DNA from 2 places in the Streptomyces sp. a15 genome. Region 1 is predicted to be linked to the other one. Evidence: predicted binding sites of a transcription regulator. Region 1 holds the regulator's gene; the other holds the start of a gene.

Evidence for each region. Region 1 encodes HrcA, which represses chaperone genes, less so after heat shock. Its sites were predicted from a motif close to TTNGCACTCNGNNNNNCNGAGTGCNAA; they were not measured.
Region 2: the regulator HrcA is predicted to act here: its motif matches at 11,405-11,431, upstream of groL (chaperonin GroEL).

What each region holds. Positions count from the first base shown of each region.
Region 1 is NZ_JBWLKM010000056.1:587-14,980, forward strand. Features, by position in the region: gene AC5P09_RS36665 (DUF3097 domain-containing protein) at 1-386, opposite strand, end outside; gene AC5P09_RS36670 (MBL fold metallo-hydrolase) at 418-1,149, opposite strand; gene hrcA (heat-inducible transcriptional repressor HrcA) at 1,311-2,327, shown strand; gene dnaJ (molecular chaperone DnaJ) at 2,328-3,467, shown strand; gene AC5P09_RS36685 (nitronate monooxygenase) at 3,556-4,674, shown strand; gene AC5P09_RS36690 (16S rRNA (uracil(1498)-N(3))-methyltransferase) at 4,671-5,411, shown strand; gene AC5P09_RS36695 (VOC family protein) at 5,436-5,831, shown strand; gene AC5P09_RS36700 (hypothetical protein) at 5,773-6,171, opposite strand; gene AC5P09_RS36705 (hypothetical protein) at 6,253-6,783, shown strand; gene AC5P09_RS36710 (S41 family peptidase) at 6,868-10,092, shown strand; gene AC5P09_RS36715 (histidine triad nucleotide-binding protein) at 10,226-10,579, shown strand; gene AC5P09_RS36720 (ribonuclease Z) at 10,586-11,491, shown strand; gene AC5P09_RS36725 (adenosine deaminase) at 11,512-12,504, shown strand; gene AC5P09_RS36730 (MFS transporter) at 12,517-13,851, opposite strand; gene AC5P09_RS36735 (IclR family transcriptional regulator) at 14,050-14,394, opposite strand, start outside.
Region 2 is NZ_JBWLKM010000012.1:61,472-75,865, reverse strand. Features, by position in the region: gene murQ (N-acetylmuramic acid 6-phosphate etherase) at 1-455, shown strand, start outside; gene AC5P09_RS15555 (aldo/keto reductase) at 509-1,351, shown strand; gene AC5P09_RS15550 (hypothetical protein) at 1,323-1,715, opposite strand; gene AC5P09_RS15545 (helix-turn-helix domain-containing protein) at 1,837-2,676, shown strand; gene AC5P09_RS15540 (DUF397 domain-containing protein) at 2,660-2,875, shown strand; gene AC5P09_RS15535 (DinB family protein) at 2,901-3,434, shown strand; gene AC5P09_RS15530 (hypothetical protein) at 3,713-4,534, shown strand; gene AC5P09_RS15525 (Uma2 family endonuclease) at 4,594-5,274, shown strand; gene AC5P09_RS15520 (hypothetical protein) at 5,274-5,843, shown strand; partial or broken gene AC5P09_RS15515 (carboxylesterase/lipase family protein) at 5,851-6,199, opposite strand; gene AC5P09_RS15510 (RNA-guided endonuclease InsQ/TnpB family protein) at 6,223-7,503, opposite strand; gene tnpA (IS200/IS605 family transposase) at 7,528-7,956, shown strand; gene AC5P09_RS15500 (metallophosphoesterase family protein) at 8,050-8,298, opposite strand; gene AC5P09_RS15495 (NADH:flavin oxidoreductase) at 8,327-9,457, opposite strand; gene groL (chaperonin GroEL) at 9,653-11,278, opposite strand; gene AC5P09_RS15485 (cold-shock protein) at 11,599-11,805, opposite strand; gene AC5P09_RS15480 (MoaD/ThiS family protein) at 12,237-12,512, opposite strand; gene thrC (threonine synthase) at 12,597-13,907, opposite strand; SAM riboswitch class I at 13,926-14,084, opposite strand; gene AC5P09_RS15470 (glucosyl-3-phosphoglycerate synthase) at 14,272-14,394, shown strand, end outside.

The DNA.
Region 1 (14,394 bases):
AGGTCGTCGCCCCACACCTTCTCGACCAGTTCGGCGTCGTGCCGGCCCTCGACGTAGATGCGCCCGGCGCGGGCCACGCGCGCGCGGGCGCCGGGGACGGCGACCGAGCCGGAGGCGGTGCGGTTGGGGCGTACCGGAGCCTGGCCGGTGGGGCGTACGAGGGTCACCACCCGGCCCTCCAGGAGGAAGCCGCGCGGCTCCAGGGGGAACACGCGGTGCTTGCCGAAGCGGTCCTCCAGGGTGACCGTGCCCGCCTCGCAGCGGATCACCGCACCGCAGAAGCCCGTCCCCGGCTCCTCGACCACCAGGCCGGGCTCGGCCGGGACCTCGGGGGCCGGCTTGGGCTTCTTCCACGGCGGGGTCAGGTCCGGAGTGTACTGGCGCATTCGGATGACGATAGGAGGAGCTCGGCGGCGGTCACAGCGACACGCCGAAGCGGGCGGCCAGGGCGTCCCGCTGCGCCCGTACGAACGCCGCGTCCACCACCGCTCCGTGACCGGGCACGTACAGCGCGTCCTCGCCGCCCAGGTCCAGCAGCCGGTCCAGGGCGGCCGGCCAGTGGGACGGTACGGCGTCGGGGCCCGCCTGGGGTTCGCCGGACTCCTCGACGAGGTCGCCGCAGAACACCACCTCCGGCGAGCCGGGGACCAGCACCACGAGGTCGTGGGCCGTGTGGGCCGGGCCCACGTTCGCCAGCAGGACCTGGCGGTCGCCGCCCAGGTCGAGGGTCCACTCGCCGGAGACATGATGGCGGGGCAGGGCCAGGGCGTCGACCGCCTCGTCGGCCAGGCGCGCGTCGAGCCCGTTGCCCACCGCGTCCGCGCGCAGCTCCTCGCGGCCGTGCCGGGCGGTGAACACCGTGTCGATGCCGACCGCGCCGAACACCTTCGCCCCCGTGAACGCCGCCGCCCCGAAGACGTGGTCGAAGTGGGGGTGGGTGAGCGCGAGATGGGTCACACGGTGGCCGGCGAGCTCCTCCGCCTGCGCCCGCAGCCGCACCCCCTCCGCCAGGCTCGACCCGGCGTCGATCAGCAGGGCCGCGCCCGCCCCGACGACCAGCCCCGCCGTGCAGTCCCAGACCGGAAGCCGGCACCGGCCGACCCCGGTGGCCAGCCGCTCCCACCGCAGCTCTTCCCAAGTCACCGTCATACCGCGACGCTAGCGGGGAAGCCTCCTCGGGCACGACCTCGCAGGCCCGGCCTTGCCCCGGGCGTACCCGACAGCCGTACACTGGCCGGGGTGCGTTGGCACTCGGATGTGACGAGTGCCAGGCGGGGCGCCGAGGGGTCGACTTTCTGGAGGTGTGCGCGATGCTGAGTGAACGCAGGCTTCAGGTGCTGCGCGCCATCGTCCAGGACTACGTCGGCACCGAGGAGCCGGTCGGCTCCAAGGCGCTCACCGAGCGGCACAACCTCGGTGTCTCCCCGGCGACCGTGCGTAACGACATGGCGGCCCTGGAGGACGAGGGGTTCATCGCCCAGCCGCACACCAGCGCGGGGCGGATCCCGACCGACAAGGGCTATCGGCTGTTCGTCGACAAGCTGGCCGGCGTCAAGCCGATGACCGGGCCCGAGCGGCGCGCGATCCAGAACTTCCTCGACGGCGCCGTCGATCTCGACGACGTCGTGGCGCGGACCGTACGGCTGCTCGCGCAGCTGACGCGGCAGGTCGCCGTCGTGCAGTACCCGTCGCTCACGCGGTCGACGGTGCGGCACGTCGAGCTGCTGTCGCTGGCCCCCGCGCGCGTGATGCTCGTCCTGATCACGGACACGGGGCGGGTCGAGCAGCGGATGGTCGACTGCCCGGCGCCGTTCGGTGAGGCGTCGCTGGCCGATCTGCGGGCGCGGCTCAACAGCCGGATCGCCGGTCGCCGCTTCGCCGATGTGCCGCAGCTGGTGGAGGACCTGCCAGAGGGCTTCGACACCGAGGACCGCGGCACCGTCTCGACGGTGCTCTCCACTCTGCTGGAGACGCTCGTCGAGGAGAACGAGGAGCGGCTGATGATCGGCGGCACCGCCAATCTCACCCGCTTCGGACATGACTTTCCCCTCACCATCCGGCCCGTTCTGGAAGCCTTGGAGGAGCAGGTCGTGCTTCTCAAGCTCCTTGGCGAGGCGGGGGATTCGGGCATGACCGTACGCATCGGTCACGAGAACGCCTACGAGGGACTCAACTCCACTTCGGTGGTGTCGGTCGGCTACGGTTCGGGCGGCGAGGCAGTCGCCAAGCTCGGCGTGGTCGGACCGACCCGCATGGATTACCCGGGAACGATGGGAGCGGTACGCGCAGTGGCACGGTACGTCGGACAGATCCTGGCGGAGTCGTAAGTGGCCACGGACTACTACGCCGTTCTCGGCGTGCGCCGCGACGCGTCGCAGGAAGAGATCAAGAAGGCCTTCCGGCGGCTCGCACGCGAGCTGCATCCGGACGTCAACCCCGATCCGAAGACCCAAGAGCGGTTCAAGGAGATCAACGCCGCCTACGAGGTGCTGTCGGACCCGCAGAAGAAGCAGGTCTACGACCTCGGCGGCGACCCGCTCTCGCAGGCCGGCGGCGCCGGTGGCGCGGGCGGCTTCGGTGCGGGCGGCTTCGGCAACTTCTCGGACATCATGGACGCCTTCTTCGGTACGGCGTCCCAGCGGGGTCCGCGCTCGCGCACCCGGCGCGGCCAGGACGCGATGATCCGGCTGGAGGTCGAGCTCGACGAGGCGGCCTTCGGCACCACCAAGGACATCCAGGTCGACACGGCGATCGTCTGCACCACCTGCAGTGGTGAGGGCGCGGCGCCGGGGACCTCCGCGCAGACGTGTGACATGTGCCGCGGCCGCGGTGAGGTGTCGCAGGTGACGCGGTCCTTCCTGGGCCAGGTCATGACCTCGCGCCCCTGCCCGCAGTGCCAGGGCTTCGGCACGGTGGTCCCGACGCCGTGCCCGGAGTGCGCGGGCGACGGGCGGGTACGGTCCCGCCGGACCCTCACCGTCAAGATCCCCGCCGGTGTCGACAACGGCACCCGGATCCAGCTCGCCGGCGAGGGCGAGGTCGGGCCCGGTGGCGGTCCCGCCGGTGACCTGTACGTGGAGATCCACGAGCTGCCGCACTCGCAGTTCCAGCGGCGCGGCGACGATCTGCACTGCACGGTCACGCTGCCGATGACCGCGGCGTCCCTGGGCACCAAGGTCCCGCTGGAGACCCTCGACGGCCTGGAGGAGGTCGACATCCGCCCGGGCACCCAGTCCGGCCAGTCGATCCCGCTGCACGGCCGCGGCGTCACACACCTGCGCGGCGGCGGGCGCGGCGACCTCATCGTCCACGTCGAGGTCCAGACCCCGAACAAGCTGGACCCCGAGCAGGAGCGGCTGCTGCGCGAGCTGGCCAAGCTGCGGGGCGAGGAGCGGCCTCTGGGGCAGTTCCAGCCGGGGCAGCAGGGATTGTTCTCGCGGTTGAAGGATGCGTTCAACGGTCGCTGACGGGGCCGAGTTCTCGCCGGTGCCGTTGGCCTATGCCAGGCGGAAGGTTCGATTCGGACTTGTTCGGAGGACGTGACAACATGCCGTCATGTCCTCCGCACTGACCGATCTCTTCCCTTATCCGATCGTGCAGGCCCCCATGGCGGGCGGCGTCTCCGTGCCGACGCTCGCCGCGGCCGTGTCCGAGGCCGGCGGGCTGGGGTTCCTCGCCGCCGGGTACAAGACGGCCGACGGCCTGTATCAGGAGATCAAGCAGCTGCGGAGCCTCACGGCCCGCCCCTTCGGCGCGAACCTCTTCATGCCGCAGCCGGAGTACCCCGGTGCAAGCACCGGCTCCACCGGAGCGGCTGTCGCCGCACCCCCTACTGCGGCCGCCGTCGACGTGTACGCCCACCAGCTGGCCGGCGAGGCCGCCTGGTACGAGACGGAGCTCGGCGACCCGGAGAGCGGCCGCGACGACGGCTACGAGGCCAAGCTCGCGGTGCTGCTCGACAACCCGGTGCCGGTGGTGTCGTTCCACTTCGGTGTGCCGAGCCCGGACGTCCTGGACTCGCTGCGCCGGGCCGGCACCTTCACCCTGGTCACCGCGACCACCGCGGAGGAGGCCCTCGCCGTGGAGCGGGCGGGTGCCGACGCGGTGATCGCGCAGGGCGTGGAGGCGGGCGGCCACCAGGGCACGCACCGTGACATCCCGGAGACCGACGGCGCCGGCATAGGCCTCCTCTCGCTGATCGCGCAGGTCCGCGAGACCGTGACCATCCCGATCGTCGCAGCCGGCGGCATCATGCGCGGCAGCCAGATCGCCGCCGTGCTCGCCGCCGGCGCGAGCGCGGCCCAGCTCGGCACGGCGTTCCTCGCCACGCCCGAGTCCGGTGCGAGCGCCGTGCACAAGCAGGCACTGACCAACCCCCTTTACGTGCGTACCGAGTTGACCCGTGCCTTCTCCGGCCGCCCGGCCCGCGGACTGGTCAACCGCTTCCTGCGCGAGCACGGCCCGTACGCCCCCGCGGCCTACCCGGAGATCCACCACCTGACCTCGCCGCTGCGCAAGGCGGCCGCCAAGGCGGGCGACGCGCAGGGCATGGCGCTGTGGGCGGGGCAGGGGTACCGGATGGCCCGCGAACTGCCCGCCGGGCAGCTGGTGGAGGTGCTGGCGGCCGAACTCGGCGCCGCCGGGACAGCGTTGTCGCGCGGCGGGGCGCTGTGACGGCGCCGGTGTTCGTCGTCGAGCACTTCGACACCGACGACGCCGGGCGGTACGTCCTCGACGGCCCCGAAGGGCGCCACGCCGTCTCCGTGAAGCGGCTGCGGCCCGGGGAGAGGGTCGTCCTCACGGACGGTGCCGGGCGCCGGGCCGAGTGCGAGGTGGTCGGCACCGAGGGCAAGGACCGGCTGATCGTCCACATGGCCGACGTGTCCGAGGAACCTCCCCCGTCCCCCCGTATCACCGTCGTCCAGGCTCTTCCCAAGGGTGACCGGGGTGAGTTGGCCGTCGAGACGATGACCGAGACCGGCGTCGACGCGATCGTGCCCTGGGCGGCCTCCCGTTGCATCACGCAGTGGAAGGGCGACCGCGGTCTGAAGGCGCTCGGCAAGTGGCGGGCCACCGCCCGCGAGGCCGGCAAGCAGTCCCGCCGGGTCCGCTTCCCCGAGGTCGCGGACGCAGCGACGAGCAAACAGGTTGCGGCACTTCTCGCCAAAGCCGACTTCGCCGCCGTCCTGCACGAGAGCGGCACGGAGACCCTGGCCACCGCCGAACTGCCCGCCGAGGGCGAGATCGTGCTCGTCGTCGGCCCCGAAGGCGGCGTCTCCCCCGAGGAGTTGGCGCTCTTCGAGGAGGCGGGCGCGAAGGCCTACCGGCTCGGACCCACCGTGCTGCGCACGTCGACCGCCGGGACCGCCGCGACCGCCCTGCTCCTCGGCCGCTCCGGCCGCTGGTCCTGACCCCTGCCCTCGGGAGAACGGTTCATGGAACTCGCCCAGGTACGCCTGCTCGTCGGCGACTTCGCCGCCTGCTACCGCTTCTACGCGGAGGTCCTCGGCCTGAAGCCCCAGTCGGGGGCGGCCGAGGGGCCGTACGAGAAGTTCAGCCCGGCCGTCGGCTCCGCGGGAATCGCCCTCCAGGACCGGGACATGATGTCCGCGGTCCTCGGCGACGAGCTGGGCGACGGGGCCACCGGCCACCGCTCCCTGGTGGTGCTGCGCGTCGACGACCTGGACGCCTACTGCGCGCAGGTCACCGCCCGCGGGGCGACCCTCCTCTACGGACCGGCCGCGATGACCGACCGGATGCGGGTCGCGCACCTCAAGGACCCGGAGGGCAACCTGGTGGAGCTTCAGGAGTGGCTGCTGCTGCGCGGCTGACGGCCACGGCCGGCAGCAGGTCCCAGCCGTCCAACTCGCCGCCGCCGGACAGCAGTCCGCGCCTCGACGCCTCGTCGACCAGGGCGCGTACGACGCCGGGTTCGTTCAGGTTGGCGTAGTGGCCGTGGGCGTCGCTCACGCCGCCCGAGTGGCCGGGGTAGCCGCCGCCTGCGTCGCGTCCCTCGCCGGACCGGAAGACGATCCGGGTGCGGATGCCGTCGCGGTTCAGGCTGAGGGTCTCGCGGCAGGGCTCGCCGTCGCCGTGCCAGTGGCGGACGGTCCACAGGTAGACGGTCCGCTCGTCCACGACGAGCCTTCGCGGGCTGTGTTGCTTGCGCATCCGTCCACGGTAGAGGTGGGGCGCGCGGGGTGGCCATATGCGCTCTACCGCGACGGCCGGGGCGGTGGCAGGCTGCCGCGCATGGGGGCGTTGAGGAGGATTCGGCGTCGGTCGCGCGGGCGGCGGGTGGCGGCTGCGGTGGTGCTGGGCGGGCTCGCCGTGGGCGGGACGGTCGCCTGCGATCCGAGCGGACTGAACTCCGCGACCGTGGCGTACACGACCGACCAGACCGTGACGGACGAGCTGGAGCGGCAGAACGCGGATGTGCGCTGGCTCAACTGCACGGCTTCGTACGGCGACAGCGGCTCGACGCCCACGGCCACCGAGAACGCCGTCGCCGAGGTCGACTGCGAGGGCGAGACCGACGACGGCAAGGACATCACCGTCACCGGCAAGGTCACCCGCGCGGTCAGCGGCGCGTGTGTACGCGGGGACCTCACCGCGAAGATCGACGGCAAGGAGTGGTTCCACGTGGAGGGGCTGGGGAACTGCAACGCGCGGACCACCCCGCCCGTCAACAACCCGGACCAGCCGGGGCCGACGGTCACGGTGACCGTCACCAAGACCGTCTACTGCCAGAAGGCGCCGCAGTGCTGGCCGGACGGCAAGTGAGCCGCGGTCGAGGCGGTCGGGCGCGTGATCCAAACCTGGTTCAAACCCCTGTCCCCGGTCGCCGGGCGTGCATAGGGTGATCGGGTGACACAGTCAGCGACCGCCGCAACCTCAGCGTATTTCCGGTTCCCCCACCTGCACGGCGAGTTGGTCGCCTTCACCGCCGAGGACGACGTGTGGCTCGCCCCGCTCGACGGCGGCCGGGCCTGGCGGGTCAGTGCCGACAACGTGCCGGTCACCCACCCCCGTATCTCGCCCGACGGCACCACCGTCGCCTGGACCTCCACCCGCGACGGCGCCCCCGAGGTGCACATCGCCCCGGTCGACGGCGGACCGTCCAAACGCCTGACCCACTGGGGCAGTTCCCGCACCCAGGTGCGCGGCTGGACCGCGGACGGCGAGGTCCTCGCGCTCAGCACCTACGGCCAGGCCAGCCTCCGCCGCAGCTGGGCCCGCGCGATCCCGCTCGACGGCGGCCCGGCCACGACCCTGCCGTACGGACCCGTCGGCGATGTCGCCCACGGAGGTCCCGGCACGGTCCTGCTGTCCGCGCCGATGGGACGCGAGGCGGCCTGGTGGAAGCGGTACCGCGGCGGTACGGCGGGCAAGCTGTGGATCGACAGGGACGTCCGCGACGGGGAGGGTGCCGGGGAGTTCGTACGGCTGCACGAAGACCTGGACGGGAACATCGAGTACCCCGTGTGGACGGGGGACCGGATCGCCTTCCTGTCCGACCACGAGGGCACGGGCGCGCTGTACTCCTCCCTCGCCGACGGCTCCGACCTGCGGCGGCACACCCCACTCGACGGCTACTACGCCCGGCACGCGGCCGGGGACGGCACCCGGGTCGTGTACTCCTGCGCCGGTGAACTGTGGATCCTCGACGACCTCGACGGCGCCGAGCCCCGCCGCCTCGACGTGCGGCTCGGCGGGCAGCACACCGACCGGCAGCCGTTCACGGTGAACGCCACTCGCTGGTTCGGGTCGGCCGCCCCCGACCACACCGCGCGCGGCAGCGCGGTCGCCGTGCGCGGCGCCGTGCACTGGGTCACCCACCGCGCCGGACCGGCCCGCGCACTCTCCGCCGAACCCGGCGTACGGGCCCGGCTGCCGCGCACCTTCCGCGCCGAGGGCGAGGAATGGGTGGTGTGGGTGACGGACGCCGAGGGCGACGACGCCCTGGAGTTCGCGCCCGCCACCGGCCACGCGCCCGGTGCCACTCCGCGTCGCCTCGCCGCCGGGCAGCTGGGCCGCGTCCTCGGGCTGGCCATGGCACCCGACGGCAGCCGCGCCGCGGTCGCCGCGCACGACGGACGCGTCCTGCTCGTCGAACGCGAGACCGGCGAGGTCCGCGAGGTCGACCGCAGCGAGGAGGGCGACGTCTCCGGGCTGGTCTTCTCGCCCGACTCGGCCTGGCTCGCGTGGTCGCACCCCGGTCCCGGCCCGCTGCGCCAGCTGCGGCTCGCCAACACCACCGACCTGTCGGTCACCGAGGCGACCCCGCTGCGGTTCCGGGACTACGCCCCGGCCTTCACCCTCGACGGCAAGCACCTCGCCTTCCTGTCCAACCGCTCCTTCGACCCGGTCTACGACGAGCACGTCTTCGACCTGGCCTTCGTGGTCGGCGACCGCCCGCACCTGATCACGCTGGCCGCGACCACGCCCTCGCCGTTCGGCCCGCAGCGGCACGGCCGCCCCTTCGAGGCCCCCGACAAGGACGAGACGCCCGACAGCGAGGGCACCCCGGCCACCCGCATCGACCTCGAAGGCCTCGCCGACCGGATCGTGCCCTTCCCGGTCGAGGCGGCCCGCTACTCCAACCTGCGCGCGGCGAAGGACGGCGTGCTGTGGCTGCGGCACCCGGTGCGCGGGGTCCTCGGCTCCTCCCGGGCCACCCCGGACGACCCGGACCCGCACACCGAGCTGGAGCGCTACGACCTCGCCCAGCAGCGCATCGAGCACCTCGCCGTCGACGCCGACCACTTCGCCGTCAGCGGCGACGGCAAGCGGGTCCTGCTGTGGACCGACGGCCGGCTCAAGGTCGTCCCCAGCGACCGGCGGGCCTCGAACGACGACGACAGCGACACGAACATCACCGTCGACCTCACCCGCGTACGGCAGAGAGTCGACCCGGCGGCCGAGTGGCGGCAGATGTACGAGGAGACGGGCCGCGTCATGCGGGACCACTTCTGGCGCCCGGACATGAACGGGGTCGACTGGCCCGGCGTCCTCGACCGCTACCGTCCGGTGCTGGACCGGGTCGCCACCCACGACGACCTCGTCGACCTGCTGTGGGAGGTCCAGGGCGAGCTGGGCACCTCGCACGCCTACGTCGTCCCGCGCGGCGGCCACGGCGGCGGGCCCCGGCAGGGCCTGCTCGGTGCGGACATCTCCCGCCATGCGGACGGCACTTGGGTCATCGACCGCATCCTGCCGACCGAGACCTCCGACCCGGACGCCCGCTCCCCGCTCGCCGCCCCCGGTGTCGCGGTCCGCGCCGGGGACGCGATCGTGGCGGTGGCCGGGATGCCGGTCGACCCGGTGACCGGGCCCGGGCCGCTCCTCGTCGGTACGGCGGGCAAGCCGGTCGAGCTGACGATCTCGCCGTCCGGCGGGGGCGAGGTACGGCACGCGGTGGTCGTCCCGACGGCGGACGAGGAACCGCTGCGCTACCACGCGTGGGTCGCGGACCGGCGGGCGTACGTCCACGAGAAGTCCGGCGGCCGGCTGGGCTACCTCCACGTGCCGGACATGCAGGCGCCCGGCTGGGCCCAGATCCACCGAGACCTGCGGGTGGAGGTGGCACGGGAAGGGCTGGTCGTCGACGTCCGCGAGAACCGGGGCGGGCACACGTCCCAGCTCGTCGTCGAGAAGCTGGCCCGGCGGATCGTCGGCTGGGCCGTGCCGCGCGGGATGCGGCCGTACAGCTATCCGCAGGACGCGCCCCGCGGGCCGGTCGTCGCCGTCGCCAACGAGTTCTCCGGGTCCGACGGGGACATCGTCAACGCGGCGATCAAGGCGCTCGGGATCGGGCCGGTGGTCGGGACGCGGACGTGGGGCGGGGTGATCGGGATCGACAGCCGGTACCGGCTGGTCGACGGGACGCTGATCACGCAGCCGAAGTACGCGTTCTGGCTGGAGGGGTACGAGTGGGGGGTCGAGAACCACGGCGTCGACCCGGACGTGGAGGTCGTGCAGCGGCCGCAGGACTATGCGGCGGGGCGGGATGTACAGCTGGACGAGGCGGTTCGGCTGGCGTTGGAGGCGTTGGAGTCGGCGCCTGCCAAGGAGCCGCCCACGTTGCCGTGACCGTCCCTGGGGGCTCCGCCCCCAGACCCCCGGCCTGCGCCCACCCACCACCCGACTCGGTCGGACAAGAGGCGGGCCTCTACCTCGATAGCATGCCCCTATAGGAGATCACCGGCGTGAAGGAGGCACACGCATGGCAGGGGAACCTCAGGACGACTGTCTGTTCTGCAAGATCGTCCAAGGGCACGTCCCGGCGACGATCGTCCGTGAGACCGACACGACCGTCGCGTTCCGGGACATCAACCCCCAAGCGCCCACCCACGTCCTGGTGATCCCGAAGGCCCACCACAGGGACGCCGCCGCGCTCGCCACCGCCGCCCCGGAGCTCGCCGCCGACGTGCTGCGCGAGACCCAGGCCGTCGCCGACGACGAGAAGCTGGAGAGCTACCGCATCATCTTCAACACCGGCAGCGGCGCCGGGCAGACCGTCTGGCACGCCCACGCGCACGTCCTCGGTGGCCGCGGCCTCGAGTGGCCCCCCGGGTAACTCGACGTGTCCGTACGTGAACTGGTGGTCCTCGGCACCGCGAGCCAGGTCCCGACCCGGCACCGCAATCACAACGGCTACCTGCTGCGGTGGGACGGCGAGGGCATCCTGTTCGACCCCGGCGAGGGCACACAGCGGCAGATGCTGCGCGCCGGGGTCGCCGCGCACGACCTGAACCGGATCTGCGTCACGCACTTCCACGGCGACCACTCGCTGGGCCTCGCCGGAGTCATCCAGCGCATCAACCTCGACCGGGTCCCGCACGAGGTGACCGCCCACTATCCGCGCTCGGGGCAGCGGTTCTTCAACCGGCTGCGGTACGCCACCGCCTACCGCGAGACGGTCGAGCTCGTCGAGGCGCCGGTGAGCGCGGACGGGGTGATCGCCGAACCGGGCGGCTACACCCTGGAGGCCCGCAAGCTCTCCCACCCCGTCGAGTCCTACGGCTATCGCCTGATCGAGCCCGACGGCCGCCGCATGCTGCCCGACCGGCTCGCCGCGCACGGCATCAAGGGCCCGGACGTCGGCCGCCTCCAGCGCGACGGTTCGCTGGACGGCGTCTTGCTCGACGACGTCAGCGAGACGCGGCGCGGCCAGCGGTTCGCGTTCGTCATGGACACCCGGCTGTGCGACGGCGTGCACGCGCTGGCCGAGGGCTGCGACCTGCTGGTCATCGAGTCGACCTTCCTCGACGCGGACGAACAACTGGCCGTCGAGCACGGCCACCTGACGGCCACTCAGGCAGCGCGCGTCGCGCGGGACGCCGGCGTACGGCATCTCGTGCTCACCCACTTCAGCCAGCGCTACTCCGAGCCGGACGAGTTCGAGCGGCAGGCGCGGGCCGCCGGGTTCGAGGGGGAGCTGACGGTCGCGCACGATCTGCTGAGGGTGCCGGTTCCGAAGCGTCGGTGAAACCCCCGTACCATGCTTCGATGTCCCTCCCCAAAGCTGAACTGCACCTCCATATCGAAGGCACCCTGGAGCCGGAGCTGGCCTTCGAGCTGGCCGCCCGCAACGATGTCGAGCTGCCGTACGCCGACACGGACGAGCTGCGCAAGGCGTACCAGTTCGAGGACCTCCAGTCCTTCCTGAACCTGTACTACGAGCTCATGGCCGTGCTCCGCACCGAGCAGGACTTCGCGGACCTGGCGAACGCCTACCTCGCCCGCGCCGCCGCGCAGGGCGTGCGGCACGCGGAGATCTTCTTCGACCCGCAGGCGCACATCGCGCGCGGGGCCGGCATGGGGACGGTCGTCGAGGGGCTGTGGCAGGCACTGGGGAACAGTGAGTCAGCGCACGGCGTCTCCACTCAGCTGATCATGTGCTTCCTGCGGGACGAGTCCGCCGAGTCGGCGCTGCAGACCCTGGAGGCGGCGAAGCCGTATCTCGACCGGATCGTCGGCATCGGGCTGGACTCGGCCGAGGTCGGGCATCCGCCGGTGAAGTTCCGGGAGGTGTACGAGGCTGCCGCCGCGCTCGGGCTGCGGCGCGTGGCGCACGCCGGTGAGGAGGGGCCGCCGGAGTACATCACCGAGGCCCTGGACATACTCGGCGTCGAGCGGATCGACCACGGGCTGCGGTGCATGGAGTCCCCCGAACTGGTCGAGCGGCTCGTCCGGGACCGCGTCCCGCTGACCCTCTGCCCCCTCTCCAACGTCCGGCTGCGTGCCGTCGACGTCCTCGCTGAGCACCCGCTGCCCGCGATGCTGGAGGCCGGGCTGCTGTGCACGGTCAACTCCGACGACCCGGCCTACTTCGGCGGCTACGCGGGCGACAACTTCGACGCCGTACGCCAGGCGCTGGGTCTCGGTGAGGACCGGCTGCGTGAGCTGGCCCGCAACTCCTTCGTCGCGTCCTTCCTGGAGCACGACGAGGAGCGGCGGGCGCGGTATCTGGCGGAGGTGGAGGCGTACGAGTTCCCGTAGGCCGTCGGTCTGTCAGGACCCCGGTGCGGCGGTGCCCGCCTGCCGGGGTCCTGCCGTGTCGTAGGACTGCCGGGCAGGGACGGCCGGGGCGTCGATCGGGATCTCCACGACCGGCTGTTCGGAGAGACCCGCCTGCGGGAGCGCGTCCGCCGGGGTCCCGGTCGAGGCGGCGACCACGGCGGCCGGGGTGCCGCCCCGGCGGCGCACCGCGCCGGTGAGCAGGGGGCGCCCGCCGGTGTGCAGAGCCACAGCGGTCATCGGGAGGGTGACGGCCAGGAGCCCGAGGGCGAGCAGCGCGCCCATGGCCGGGAAGCCGGCCTCGGCGGCCAGCAGACTGCCGATGAGGGGACCGGCCGCTGTCCCGAGCGAGGACGCGGAGCCGACGAGTACCGCCCAGCGGCCGCGCGGATCGAGGGAGGCGGCGAGGCCGATGACGTACGACAGGACGATCGGGTAGAGCGTGTTCCAGGCGATCTCGCCGGCCGCGAAGGTCGGCAGGTCGGTGGCGGAGGCGCTCAGCGCGATGCAGCCGGCGATGAGGACGGTGCCCGCGCCGACGGGCAATGCCCGGCCGAGTCGCGGCCCGAGCGCGCCCGCGCCGATCACCCCGAGGAGCCCGGCGCCCAGCGCGACGGCGAAGACGACACCGACGGTCGCCTCCGTCAGATGCGCCTGCGTGAGGCCGATCCGGCCGCTGACGCCCCACAGGGAGTTCTGCGCGAGCGACCAGAAGAGCATGGCGACGGCGAGGACGAGACCGGCGCGCAGGTGGGGCAGCGGGTCCTGGTTCCGGCGGGCCTGCCGGGTGGCGGCCGTACGGACCGGGAGGCGGCTCGTCAGGGGCCAGACGGCGGCCGCGGTCAGGGCGATCGCGGCGAGCGGCAGTCCGTGGGCGGGGCCGAGGTGCGGGACCGTCAGATAGACCGTGCCCGCGAGCGCGGAGACGCTCAGCAGGCCCAGTGTGGTCGTGCGGTGCGGATCCGGCTGGGCGGCGATCCCGGTGGCGGCGACCGTGGTGGCCGTACCGGAGCCGAAGCCGCCGAGCAGGGCGCCCGCGACCACGGCCGGGACGGAGGCGGTCAGGGCGGCGGTGCCGTAGCCGACGAAGGCCAGGGCCAGTCCGGCGCGGGCCAGGGTCCGGGCGCCGATCCGCTCGACGCGGGAGGCGAGCAGGAAGCCCGCCGACGCCGAACTCAGCAGCAGGGCACTGCCGATGGCGCCCGCCTGCGTGGCGGACAGCGGAAGCCCCGAGTCGAGCCTGCCGACGGTGGTCGGGAGGAGGTACGGGGCGAGGTACCCGGCCGTGAAAAGGGCAACGAGGGACCAAGGGGTGGTGCGGGCGAACACGGGCGTTCCCAGGGCATGCGAAAGAAGCGGCTCAGAAAGGGGGTGGGCGACGACCGTCGACGGACAGGAACGCGCGGGCAATTTGTATCAAGCACGTGGTTCGGGAAAGAAGCCGGGGGCATGTGATGTGGCACACGTTGTGTTTGGGGTGGGTGAGGTCGGGTAGGTGAGGGCCTTTTCCTGGCTCCGGTGTCCCCGCTAACGCCAGTGCGGCGCGCCCCCCGTGCCCGGCGCCGTCGCCTCGATCCTGCCTCTTATCTCCCGCATCACCGCGACGATCCGCTCCTCGTGCTCCGGCGTCAGGCGGGCCACCGGTACCGAGCAGCTGATGGCGTCCTGGGCGGGGGAGTCGTAGCGCAGGGCGAAGCCGAAACCGACGATGCCGAGGACGCCCTCCTCGCGGTCGATCGCGTGGCCGCGGGCGCGGACCTGCGCCAGATCCGCGGCCAGTGATTCCCTGCCGGTGTGCGAGTTCGGGGTGAGGGCTTCGTACTGCCCCTCGGGCAGCTCGGTGTCGTCCCGCTCGGCCAGCAGTGCCTTGCC
Region 2 (14,394 bases), on a different contig from region 1:
GCGCGGTCGAACACGCCCGTGAGCAGGGCGCGTTGACCATCGGCCTGGCCTGCAACGCGGACAGCGCGCTCGCGGCGGCCGCCGAGCACGGCATCGAGATCGTCGTCGGCCCCGAACTCCTCACCGGCTCCACCCGCCTCAAGGCGGGCACCGCCCAGAAGCTCGTCCTCAACATGCTGTCGACGATCACGATGATCCGCCTCGGCAAGACCTACGGAAACCTCATGGTCGACGTACGCGCCTCGAACGAGAAGCTGCGCGCCCGCTCCCGCCGCATCGTCGCGCTCGCCACCGGCGCGGCGGACGAGGAGATCGAGCGGGCCCTCGCCGCCACCGACGGCGAGGTGAAGCACGCCATCCTGACGATCCTGGCCGACGTCGACGGCCCGACGGCGGCCCGCCTCCTGGAGGAGTCGGACGGGCATCTGCGGGCGGCGTTGGCGGCTTCCGGCTGATGCGCCAACTGGCCTTGTTAACGTGGGCGTTCGCTCAGGGGGAGGAAAACCACATGAAGCCCACGACCACGTTCCGTATCGGCGGAGACCTGGAGGTACGCCGGCTCGGATTAGGCGCGATGCGACTGCCGACCGAGCCGGCGGACGCCCGCGTCGCGTCCGTCGCGCTGCTCCGGCGGGCGGTCGAACTCGGCGTCACCCTCATCGACACGGCGCACCTGTACGGCTGGGGAGCCAACGAGGAGCTCGTCGCCGAGGCCCTGCACCCCTACCCCGCCGACCTCCTCGTCACGACGAAGGTCGGCGTCATACGAACCGCGTCGGGCGACTGGTCCTACGACGCCCGCCCGGCCTCCCTCCGCACCCAGGTGGACGAAGCCCTGCGCCGCCTGCGCACCGACCGCATCGAACTCCTCCAACTCCACCGCATCGACCCGGACACCCCGCTCGCCGACCAGCTGGGCGCGCTGGGCGACCTCCGCTCAGAGGGCAAGATCGGCCGGATCGGCCTGTCCGAGGTGACGGTCGCGGAGCTGGCCGAGGCCCGCACGATCGTCGACATCGCGAGCGTCCAGAACCGCTACAACGTGCTCGACCGCGAGTACGAGTCGGTACTCAAGGCGTGCGAGGCGGCGGACATCGCCTTCCTGCCGTGGCGGCCCGTGGCGCCGGGCGCGGCGGACACGGAACCCGAGATCACGGCGGTCGCATCCGAGCTGGAGGCGACCCCGACCCAGGTCGCCCTGGCCTGGCTGCTCGCGCACTCACCGGTGATGATGCCGATTCCGGGGACGGCGAGCATCGGTCACCTGGAGGAGAACGTGGCGGCGGCGGACATCCGGCTGACCCGGGACCAGTACGACCGCCTCAACAGGGCAGCCGCCCCTCCTTGTTGACCCTGCGCACCCGCGCCCGCAGCACCTCCTCCTGCGGCGCGGGCCCCGTCGACTCCGGCGGACAGTCCCACTCCCGTCCGCCGACGACGGGCCGGAGCTGCACCCTGCCACCGACGTGGCCCATGACTTCCCCGATCCGCCCATCCCGCACATCGACGACATGCGTGCCGATCGCGGGCCGCTCCCCGCGCAGGACGGAGGCCAGCCGCTCGGCGGTACGGACGTTGCAGCGCCCGAGTTCAACCAGGGCGAACGGCTCGTCGCTCGCGCCGGTCACGGGGTCGACGCGCAGGGACGGCAGGATGATGCCGACGCCGGCGAAGGCCTCTTTCAGGGACGTCACCATTTCTTCGGTCGACCGCACGGTCATCTCGCTACCTCCACGCTGAGTTTCCGTTTCGCCACACAGCGTGGCCGCCACGCTTCTAACCTGGCCATACCGGATGCTCCAACAACCTCTGCTGTGGGACAGGGAGTCACCAGACATGCCAGGACCGAAGGACCTCGACCCGTCATCCTCACCCCGCGCACTACTGGGCTCCGAACTCCGCCACGCGAGAGAGAAGGCCGGCCTGAGTCAGGAGGACCTCGGCCTACGCCTCTTCAGCAGCGGCTCGTTCATCGGGCAGTTGGAGGCGGGTACGCGGCGGATGCAACCCGAGTACGCGCGGATGCTGGACGAGGTGCTGGGGACGGAGGACTTCTTCGCCAGGAACTGCGGGGCGTCGGCCAAGTCGAAGTATCCGGAGCACTTTGCCGAGGCAGCGGAGGCGGAGGAGGGGGCTACGGCGATCAGGGAGTACGCGTCGATGCTGATCCCCGGCCTGCTCCAGACTCCCGCCTACGCACGGGCCGTGTGCCGCGCATACCAGCCGACAGCACCGGAGGAGGCCATCGAGGAACTGGTCGTGGCCCGGATGGAGCGGGCCCGCATCCTCGACGATCCAACAAGGCCGTTGTTGTGGGCGGTGATTGACGAAGCCGCCTTGCGTCGAGTGACGGGGGAGCGCGCCGTGATGGCGGGGGTAATGCACCACATCGCCGGGCTGATGCGCCGGAACCGGGCCATCGTCCAGGTGCTGCCGTTCGACGCGGGGGCGCACCCGGCGATGCAGGGATGCGTCAAGCTGATGGACTGCGACGACGCGCCTGCACTGGTCTACCTCGAAGGTGTCGGCACCGGACGACTGGAGGACGACCCCGCCACCGTGTCGCGCTACCGGCACTACTACGAACTCCTCACGGCCTCGGCCCTCTCACCGGGGAAGTCCCTGGCCTTGATCGAGGCGATGGCGCAGGATTACGCCCATGAGGAGCATCCCTGAGTACGACCTGGACGCAACGACCTGGCACAAGTCCAGCTACAGCGGTGGCAGCGGTGACAACTGCCTGGAAGTGGCCCATGACCACCTGCCCGCCCTCATCCCGGTCCGCGACTCCAAGAACCCCCACGGCCCGAAGCTCGCGTTCCGGGCTGAGACATGGTCGACATTCGTCGAGGCGGTCGTAGAGGTCAGGATCTGACCTCTATCGCTCCTAGCGTGCCCCCATGACCGACACCACACACGCCATTACCACCGACGAGCGCACCGACCTGCTGGAAGCGCTGGCCCACAGCCGGCGCTTCCTGCGCTTCACGACCCGCGACCTCACCGACGAGCAGGCCGGGCGACGGACCACCGCCAGCGAGTTGTGCCTGGGCGGCCTGATCAAACACGTCACGTCGGTGGAGCGGAACTGGGCGGACTTCATCCTCAACGGCCCGTCCGCCATGCCCGACTTCACCGCCATGACCGAGGCCGACTTCGCCCGGCGGGCCGACGAGTTCCGGATGCTGCCCGGCGAGACACTGGCCGGCGTCCTGGCCGACTACGACGAAACGGCCCGCCGGACCGACGCGTTGGTCGCGACCCTGCCCGACCTGAACGCCACCCATCCGCTGCCCAAGGCTCCATGGAACGAGCCCGGGGCGCGATGGTCGGCCCGCAGGGTGCTGCTGCACATCGCCGCAGAGACCGCCCAGCACGCGGGCCACGCCGATATCATCCGCGAGTCCCTGGACGGCGCGAAGAGCATGGGCTGACCGGTCCCGAAGCTCAAGTCCCCAGCTCCGAGCCCTCTTTTCAAGGAATGGATGGAGGACCTCAACCCACCCTCCCACCCGGCGTGTTGACTTGACGCGTTCGGCTTGCCACGCAGGGTGACGATCGTCTAGCGTTCTCGGGCAACGAGACAGAACAGCCCCCGTCAGGTGCTAGCAACACCTGCGGGGGCTTAACCACAGAGATCGGAACAAGCGATCCCGTGACTGACGCCAAGCTTAGTCCTGCCTTCCTGCCCGCGCACGCCCTCTCCCACCCGATGGCCAGTCCGGGTTACGGAAAACGCTCCGCCCCCGACCAACGCCCCCGCACCGCGCACGACTTCGCCCACCTCCCACCCCGCGAAGCCGCCATCGCCGCGTTCATCGACCGTCTCTCCGACGGCGCCGACATCTCCGTAAAGACGCTGGCCAAGGTGCTGCCGTACGGACAGTGCGCCCTGCGCACCGCCCTCAACCGCCTTCAGGAGGCAGGGCACTTGCGGCGGGGGCGCGAACATCTGACCATCGAGTCCTCCGGCTCCCGATGGATCACTCGATCGTGGTGGTCCCGTACCGCGCGCGACGACGACTGGTGGGCGGCCTTCGCACGAGGTGACGTGCCGGAGGAATCCCGGCCGTCCCCGCCGACCCGCTCCCGCGCCTACATCCTCCTCGCCGCCCTCGGTCGCGAGACCCCCGCGCTCTCCCTCTCCGCCGCCGACTGCGCGGCCCTCGCTCCCCTGGTGACCGAGTGGTACGCCCGCGGCGCCACCGACACAGTCGTACGCCACGCCCTGACCTCCGGCCTCCCCGTCCCGGTCCACAGCCCGGCCGCCTTCCTCCACAAGCGCCTGACCACCAAGCTCCCGCCGGAGCCTGAGCCAGAGCCCGCACCCCGCCCACCCCTCCGCATCCTGGAGTGCGCGAAGTGCCGCGCCCCGGGCCGCGCCGAGGCCCTGCCGGGCGGCATCTGCGGCACATGCCGGGGCGAGCGCGCCCCGGATCACCTCAACGCGCCCCTGCCCGCCCCCGCCATCCACGCTCACGCGGCAGGCATCCGTGCCGCAATGTCCCAACGACGCGAAAGGACACTCGTGTGACTGCTCCTACGGTCCGACATGACCATTCCAGGGCACGATGTGAGGAAGGAGGCAACGCCATGACCCCTGACACCGCTGAGCGCCCGCAGATGTCCGTCGAGGACTTCGAAGAACTCGTCCGCCGGGCTCCAAGGGAGCTGCGGAACCGCTTGGAGTTCCTCGGCGGGAGGCTGTGCGTCCGGCACGGCCCGCTCGATGTCGACGAATTCGAGGAGCTTGCCGCGGTGGCCCCCGAAACCGTGCGGCTGGAGTACATCAACGGAAAGGTAGTAGTCAAGGCCATGCCGGACGGCAACCACACTTCGATCTTCATGTGGCTGCTGCGCCAGTGCATGCAGCATCGCCCCGACCTGGACCTCGCGCCCGAGCGTGGTGTCAAGGCGGAGGCGTACCGCAAGGGCCGCGCCCGGACGGACGGCTTCCTGGCACCGGTGGACCACTTCAAGGGCGACGGCGAGTGGTCCGAAACCGACGGCGCCCTCATGGCCGTCGAGATCACCTCACACGACAAGGACACCGACCAGCGCGACCGCATCGACAAGCCCATCGGCTACGCGGAAGCCGACATCCCCGTCTACCTCCTCATCGACCGCGACAACAACACCCTCACGGTCTTCAGCGAGCCCAAGGACGGCCGGTACCAGCTGTCCTCGTCCTACCCCTGGGGAGCTACCGTGGCGATCCCTCACCCCGTAGGGATCACCCTGCACACCGAAAAACTCAAGGACTACGCGGACTGATGAACCACGCCCAGCTCACCGCCCTGGGCCGCGCCCTCCGTCTCCTCGGGGAGCACGGCGAGGCCCTCACCGGGGACACCCCGGACGGCCGGCTCCATGAGGTCAAGGCCGATCTCAAGCGTGCCCTGGATCTGCTGCAGGACAGCGTCACCGGCGCCGTGCCCTCCACGCGCTGCCCCGAGCACCCGAACGGGCCCGTCGACGAGAACGCCCACGATCTCTGCCTGCTCTGCGAGACCCGGCGCCGCGTGGCCCGCCGCTCCGAGTACAACGGGCCCTCCGCGCAACCGCACCCGAGCGACCCCACGCCCTCCCGGTACGGCGTGCGCGAGGACCGGCCGCAGCCCCAGCAGCGGTGGCTGCCGGAGCTGTGGAACGGACAGGCGTGGCAGTTGTGCGGGACACCGCGCCGGGACCGGCACGAGGCCGAGCTCTATCTGGCCGCCCAGCGGCGCGGACCCCGGGCCGCCATGGCCTACCGGCTCGTGCACGAGTTCACCGACTACGAGGTGCTGCGGGTGTGGGGCACGCCGGTGCGCGTCGACATCGAGCCGCTCGGGAACCTGTAGGGCACGCTCACGCCAGCAGCGGCATCGGCGCGAACTCGTACCCCTCCCACAGCCTCCTCGACGCCTCCTCCGGATACGCCCTGACCTGCGGATCGGCGTCCATGACCTGCACCAGCCGCCGCTGCGTGTCGTACGCCGGCCAGCCCGGGTCGCCCGTCCTCGCGAACGCCGTCCAGGACTCCCGGAAGCGGGACGACAGCGCCCGCCCCTCCGGCGGGACCTCTCCGCCGGGGAACAGCATGATGCCGAGGTCGGCGGCGAACGTACCGAAGAGCAGCGGGATGTCCAGCGCGTGGCAGGCACCCAGCGCGCCTCCGCCCGGGCGCCGTCCAGGTCAGTTCTTGAAGTGCTCTCCTTCGTGAGCGAAGGAGATTCCCTCCTACCTTGCGGTGGTGGGCTTGGCGCGTTTCCGCGTCTGACGACTGCACCTTCCGGCAGCCGGGGCGAGCGCGTGGCCCGCCCGGTATGCGGCGAGAACGTTGCGGGCAGCGTTGGTATCAGCGTTGCCGGACCAGCCGCACGCGGGGTTCCTGCACACGAACACGGCCTGGGACTCCCGGCTGCCTGCGGTGGTATACCGGCAGGCGTGGCAGCGCTGGGAGGTGCCGGGGGCGAGAACCTTGTGGAGGGTTCCGCCGTGCCTGGTGGTCTTGTAGGCCAGCATGGTGGTGGTGCGGCCCCAGGCCTCGGCGTGGATGACCCGGTTGAGACCGGACTTCTGCGCGACCTGAGTGCCGGGGTGGTCCACGGTGCCCTTGGCGGACTTGACCATGTTCGTGATCGTGAGTTGTTCCACCACGACGGTGCCGTAGGTGCGGGCGATGGTCGTGGTGGTCTGGTGCTGCCAGTCGAGGTGTCGGCGCTTGGCTTTCGCGCGCAACCCCGCGATCCGGTCGTACGTGTGGTGCAGCCGGCGGCTGGTGCGCTCACCGGGGTCACGGAAGGACTTCTGGTGCGCGGCCCGCCGCTCCAGCTCCAGGAGCCGGTCCTGTTCCTTCTTCGTGAGCCAGGGCCCGTGGTGGAAGTCGTTGCCGTCCGAGAGCGCCAGCGGGACGGCGATGCCGGCGTCGATGCCGACCTCCGGCCCGGTGTGCGGGGCCGGGGCGGGTTCCAGGGTGGTGATGCGGAAGGCGATGTGCCAGCCGAGGGCGTCCTTGACCAGCCTTGCTCCGGTGATCCGGTTGCCCTTGTCGGCGCGTCTGCCGACGGGCAGGTCCTTGGTCCAGCGGAACTTCACGCGGCCCAGCTTGGGGATGTTGACCATGCCCCAGCGGCGGTGGACCCGGGTCACGTGGAGGTCGCGGCCCTGGGGAACGTCCAGGGTGAGCGGGGTGCGGAAGCGGGCCTTGAACTCGGGCGCGGAGGCGCGGCCCTCCCAGCAGTTCTTCCAGGCCTGGAAGTAGGTTTTCAGCACTGCCTGAGCGGCCTGGGCGGGCAGTCCGCCCATCCAGTCGATCTCCCGGCGGGCCTGGCGGATCGCCGTGTCGGCGGCGTCCAGGGTGCGCTTGTCCCGCGGCAGCATCTGCCACCAGTCGTGCAGGACGTTCCACAGGGCGCGGGCAGTGTGGGCCTGCCCGTCCAGGACTGCTGCCTGGGCAGGGGACAGGGCGAGCCGGGCGCGATGCCCGAACTGCCTCTTCACCAGCCCTGGTTGGTCCATGGCATCGGACACTAGCATTGGTCCATGTCACCCCGATGGACACCAAATCAAATGGTCAGGACCGGTCGCCATGCGGCCTATGACCTTCATGTTCATTTGGTTTTTGTCACTAAGTACCGGCGCGGGGCGTTCACCGACCCGATCCTGACGCGGTGCGAGGAGGTCATGCGGGACGTCTGCACCGACTTCGAAGCCGAGCTCGTGGAGTTCAACGGCGAGCAGGACCATGTACACCTCCTGGTCCGCTACCCGCCCAAGGTCGCCCTGTCCCGCCTCGTCAACTCCCTCAAAGGCGTCTCCTCCCGCCATCTGCGCCGGGAGCACGCCCAGCACCTCCGGCACTATCTGTGGGGCGGCCACCTGTGGTCCGGGTCCTATCTCGCCGCCTCCTGCGCAGGCGCCCCCCTGACCGTCGTCAGCCAGTACATCGAGCAACAGCAACGCCCCGCGTGAAGCAGCGTCCGGCCTCGCCGGAACGAAGCCGCGACACTCCGCGTCGCCACCACGAGATGGCCTTCACCTCCCCCGCAAATGGGGGAGCACTGGTCAAGAACACTGGTAGAACACCGGCGCACCGAGACTCCGCGCGAACTCCCCCACCAGCTCCTTCAGGGCCGTATACGCCTCCACCGCCCCGTCGTCGGCGAGGTCCCCGGTGACGACGATCGCGTCGACGCCCCGCTGGTGCCGGAGTTCGGTGAGCATCAGGCGCAGGGACTCGGTGGCGTTGACGCCGTGCTTGTTGGGGGCGTCGGTGCGTTCCAGATGGGTGTCCGAGAGATGCAGTATCCGCATCTCCCGGACACTAGACGGGAGTTGCAGTTCAGGACAGCGTCTTCAGCGCCGCCGCGTCGTACGGCTTCAGCTCGTCGAAGCGGTCGGCGAGGATCTTCGCCGCCCACTGAGGGTCCTGGAGCAGCGCGCGGCCCACGGCGATCAGGTCGACCTCCTCGGCCTCCAGGCGGTCGAGCAGGTCGTCGATGCCCTTGACCGGGGCGCCCTCGCCCTGGAAGGACTTGATGACGTCGCCGTCGAGGCCGACCGAGCCGACGGTGATGACGGGCTTGCCGGTGAGCTTCTTCGTCCAGCCGGCCAGGTTGAGGTCGGAGCCGTCGAACTCGGGGAGCCAGTAGCGGCGGGTGGAGGCGTGGAAGGCGTCGACCCCGGCCGCGGCGAGCGGGGCGAGGATGGATTCCAGCTCCTCCGGGGTCTCGGCGAGGCGTGCGCTGTACGCCTCCTGCTTCCACTGCGAGTAGCGGAAGATGACCGGGAAGTCGGGCGAGACGGTCTCGCGGACCGCGGCCACGATCTCCTCCGCGAACTTCGCCCGGGCCACCGGGTCACCGCCGTAGGCGTCCGTACGGCGGTTGGTGCCCGCCCACAGGAACTGGTCGACGAGGTAGCCGTGGGCGCCGTGGATCTCCACGCCGTCGAAGCCGATGCGCTCGGCGGCCGCGGCGGCCTCGGCGAACGCGCCGATGACGTCGTCCAGGTCCCGCTGGGTCATCGCCTTGCCGGTGGGCTCGTCCGCGCCGATACGCAGGCCGGAGGGGCCGACGGCGGGGGCGTCGGCGTAGGGCGGCTGGCCCTGCTCGCGCACCATGCCGATGTGCCACAGCTGCGGCACGATGGTGCCGCCCGCCGCGTGCACGTCGGCCGCGACCTTCGCCCAGCCCGCGAGCTGCTCCTCACCATGGAAGCGCGGGATGCTGTCGCTCTGCCCCGCCGACTCGTGGCCGACGTAGGTGCCCTCGGTGACGATCAGGCCGACGCCCGCGGCGGCGCGGCGCGCGTAGTACGACGCCACGTCCGCGCCCGGGATACCGCCCGGGGAGAACGCGCGGGTCATGGGCGCCATCGCGATGCGGTTCGGGACGGTGAGGCCGTTGAGGGCAACGGGCCGGGACAGGACTTTCGCCGCGCGGGAGGTGAACTCGGAGGCGGTGACGGTCACGTGGAGGGCTCCTCTGGAGGTACCAGGCAGTATGTGCGTACGCATAGACAGTACGCACCTGCCAACCGCCCCGTCCGCCACGGCATTCCGCCCGCGCAGTGATCCCGGACACGCCCGAGGGCGGCACCCCCTGCCTTACGACAGGAAGTGCCGCCCTCGAAACGAACGGACCTGATCCGAGCCCTACGAAGAGGCTCAGAAGTCCATGTCACCGCCCGGCATGCCGCCGCCGGCCGGGGCAGCGCCCGCCTTCTCCGGCTTGTCGGCGATGACGGCCTCGGTGGTGAGGAACAGCGCGGCGATGGAGGCTGCGTTCTGCAGAGCGGAGCGCGTCACCTTCGCCGGGTCGATGATGCCCTCGGCGATCATGTCGACGTACTCACCGGTCGCGGCGTTCAGGCCGTGGCCGACGGGCAGGTTGCGCACCTTCTCGACGATGACGCCACCCTCGAGACCACCGTTGACGGCGATCTGCTTGAGCGGGGCCTCCAGGGCGAGCTTCACGGCGTTGGCGCCGGTCGCCTCGTCACCCTCGAGGTCCAGCTTCTCGAAGACCGAGGAGGCCTGGAGCAGGGCCACGCCACCACCGGCGACGATGCCCTCCTCGACGGCCGCCTTCGCGTTGCGAACGGCGTCCTCGATGCGGTGCTTGCGCTCCTTGAGCTCGACCTCGGTCGCGGCACCGGCCTTGATGACGGCCACGCCGCCCGCGAGCTTCGCCAGGCGCTCCTGGAGCTTCTCGCGGTCGTAGTCGGAGTCGCTGTTCTCGATCTCGGCGCGGATCTGGTTGACCCGGCCCTGAACCTGCTCGGAGGAGCCGGCACCGTCGACGATGGTGGTCTCGTCCTTGGTGATGACGACCTTGCGGGCACGGCCCAGAAGGTCGATGGAGGTGTTCTCCAGCTTGAGGCCGACCTCCTCGGAGATGACCTCGCCGCCGGTGAGGATGGCGATGTCGTTCAGCATCGCCTTGCGGCGGTCACCGAAGCCCGGAGCCTTGACGGCGACGGACTTGAAGGTGCCACGGATCTTGTTGACGACCAGGGTCGACAGGGCCTCGCCCTCCACGTCCTCGGCGATGATCAGCAGCGGCTTGCCCGACTGCATGACCTTCTCGAGGAGCGGGAGCAGGTCCTTGACGGAACCGATCTTGGAGTTGGCGATCAGGATGTACGGGTCGTCGAGCGACGCCTCCATACGCTCCATGTCGGTCGCGAAGTACGCCGAGATGTAGCCCTTGTCGAAGCGCATACCCTCGGTGAGCTCAAGCTCAAGACCGAAGGTCTGGGACTCCTCGACGGTGATGACGCCTTCCTTGCCGACCTTGTCCATCGCCTCGGCGATGAGCTCGCCGATCTGGGTGTCGGCGGCGGAGATGGAGGCCGTGGAGGCGATCTGCTCCTTGGTCTCGACATCCTTGGCCTGCTCGAGCAGGGCACCGGAGACGGCCTCGACGGCCTTCTCGATACCGCGCTTGAGAGCCATGGGGTTGGCGCCGGCGGCTACGTTGCGCAGACCCTCGCGCACGAGCGCCTGGGCGAGCACGGTCGCCGTGGTCGTTCCGTCGCCGGCGACGTCGTCCGTCTTCTTGGCGACTTCCTTGACCAGCTCGGCGCCGATCTTCTCGTACGGGTCCTCGAGCTCGATCTCCTTGGCGATGGAAACACCATCGTTGGTGATCGTGGGCGCGCCCCACTTCTTCTCGAGGACGACGTTGCGGCCCTTGGGGCCAAGGGTGACCTTGACGGCGTCGGCGAGCTGGTTCATCCCGCGCTCGAGACCGCGCCGTGCCTCCTCGTCGAACGCGATGATCTTGGCCATGTGAAGTGGTCCTCCCGGACAGGGGGTGGATTTCTCCGGACCGCGCTGGCGCCCGCGACGGACGGCCTGCCTGCCTCGTGGTTCCTTGCCCCACATGGCCTGCGGGCCTCACCGACCCGGTCCTCGTTGTCACTCTCACCTTCAGAGTGCTAACGCCAATGATTAGCACTCGCCCCTGTCGAGTGCAAGCGCCTCTCAGAGGTCGGCACCGCCGCGGGGACCCGGCGCCGGACATGCCGGAGGGCTCGTAACCCATGACTCCCCATGGGATACGAGCCCTCCGAAGAACAGAAGAACGTCGCTGTCAGTCGGCGCGTGCTTCAGCCGGTCGCCAGTCGGACCATGTCCGCCTGCGGCCCTTTCTGGCCCTGCGAGATCTCGAAATCAACCCGCTGACCTTCCTCCAGGGTGCGGTAGCCGTCCATCTGAATCGCGCTGTAGTGGACGAAAACATCCGCACCACCGTCGACCGCGATGAAGCCGTACCCCTTCTCCGCGTTGAACCACTTGACGGTGCCCTGAGCCATGCCTAACTCCCCTATTACTGGCCCTTGCACAGATCCACACTTCGCGGATCCGGGTCAGACCTCACCCCCCACATGGTTGGGGGCGTGCGCCGGAACGCGTCGACCGCGGCCGAATGTATCTGTCCAACTGCCGTCTGCAACAGGTCAATCGGACGAGAATTCTGGACGCGCACGGTCCGGAATGTGGTGAGAATTCACCCGAATTCGGGGCAAGTCGGGCCCCACAAAAAGCACAAAAGCCGCGAAAGAAGCACACACTTTGGCTACTTCTTGTCGGGTGCAAGGTTGAATTCAAGGGCTTACGACCCGCAGGTCGGCATCGCGTTCCCCAACTGTACCGCGCTCAACCATATTGAATTGCCCCCTCCGCTTCTCTCACGGAGGGGGCAATTCGTTGAACTCTCAGTAACCGGCGTTACCGACGGTAATGATCAGCCTCCGGCAACGGCCGGAATGATGGAGACGCCGGCACCGTCCGGGGTCGCGGTCTCCAGTCCCTGCTCGAAGCGGACGTCGTCGTCGTTCACGTACACGTTGACGAACCGACGCAGCTTGCCCTGGTCGTCGAGCACACGGGCGGCGATACCCGTGTGGTTCTTCTCCAGGTCACTGATGACCTCGGCGAGGGTGCCCCCCTCGGCGACGACCTCGGCCTTGCCGCCGGTGTAGGTGCGCAGGATGGTGGGGATGCGGACGGTAACGCTCACGATGTGACCTCCGGTCAGGTAAGCGCCCTGAAGGGGCGCGGGGAACTGCGCGACCAGCCCCCACCGGCCCGCAGACGAATGGAACTAAGCGAGACCAGCCTCACGGAACGACTCAAGGTTCGGACGAATGGTCGCAGTAAGCCCCGTCCCCGCCACCGCATCCAACGTCTTCAGCCCGTCGCCGGTGTTCAGCACGACCGTGGTCTTGGCCGGGTCCAGCAGCCCGTTCTCGATCAGCTTCTTCGCGACGCCGACCGTCACACCACCGGCGGTCTCCGCGAAGATGCCCTCGGTCCGCGCAAGGAGCTTGATCGCATCGACGACCTGCTCGTCGTTGACGTCCTCCACCGCACCGCCCGTACGCCGCGCGATGTCGAGCACGTACGGCCCGTCCGCCGGGTTGCCGATGGCCAGCGACTTGGCGATGGTGTTCGGCTTCTGCGGCCGTACGACGTCGTGTCCGGCCTTGTAGGCGACGGACACCGGCGAGCAGCCCTCGGCCTGCGCGCCGAAGATCTTGTACGGCTTGTCCTCGACGAGCCCGAGCTTGATCAGCTCCTGCAGGCCCTTGTCGATCTTCGTGAGCTGCGAGCCGGAGGCGATCGGGACGACCAGCTGGTCCGGCAGCTGCCAGCCGAGCTGCTCGCAGATCTCGTACGCCAGGGTCTTGGAGCCCTCGGCGTAGTACGGCCGCAGGTTGACGTTGACGAAGCCCCAGCCCTCGCCGGCCGGGTCGCCGATCAGCTCGGAGCAGAAGCGGTTCACGTCGTCGTAGTTGCCCTCGATGCCGACGAGCTCGCCGCCGTAGATCGCGGCCATGACGACCTTGCCCTGCTCCAGGTCGTGCGGGATGAACACGCAGGAGCGGAAGCCGGCGCGGGCCGCCGCGGCGCCCACCGCACCGGCCAGGTTGCCCGTGGAGGAGCAGGAGAGGGTGGTGAAGTCGAAGGCGCGGGCGGCCTCGATGGCCTGGGCGACGACGCGGTCCTTGAAGGAGTGCGTCGGGTTGCCGGAGTCGTCCTTGACGAAGAGCTTGCCGGCGTCGACACCCAGCTCGCGGGCGAGGTTGTCGGCCTTGACGAGCTTGGTCCAGCCGGGGTTGATGTTGGGCTTGTCCGCCACGTCGGCCGGGACGGGCAGCAGCGGCGCGTAGCGCCAGATGTTCGCGGGTCCCGCCTCGATCTGCTTGCGGAGCTCCTCCGTGTCGTATGCGGAGAAGTCGTACGCGATCTCGAGCGGGCCGAAACACTCCTCGCACGCGAAGACCGGGCCGAGGGGCACGCGGTGGCCGCATTCGCGGCAGCTGAGCGCTGCGGCGGGGCCGAGGTCGACGGGGGAGTCCGCGGGGACGTTCGCGGTGGTGTCCGTGGTGCTTGCAACAGTCTGCGCAGCCATGTGAGGCGAGGCCCTTTCTCCTCATCTTCCTCACGACGCATCTCGCCGTGAGACGGATTTGGCACCTTCCCTAGCCGGGGAGCCTCGCTAAAACGATCGTCACTGATCGCTACGAGACCGGCTGGAGGGTTGCCGGGGCTTCATCGGGCCGTATCCCTCTGCCCCTCTGGATGAGCGGTATGTAGTTGTTGATCGTTGAAACGGAACGCCGACCCCGACATGCGATGGTCATCAGCGTTGTTCAAGACTGTAACCGAAGGCCAGGACAGTTGAGATAGCCGTCCGAACCGCGAGATGGATCACATGTTCCACCAAGAGGCATGGATCACACGCTCGCCGAGAGAACGCAGAGGAGCCGCGCACCGTGCTGAATGAGGTCGAGCGTTGGCTGAGCACTCGCTCCTGGTCGAAGACCGATCGCCCGCTCCACAAGATCCTGGCAGCGAAACGCGCCACGCGACAGTCGGTCAGTGTCGTGCTGCCCGCG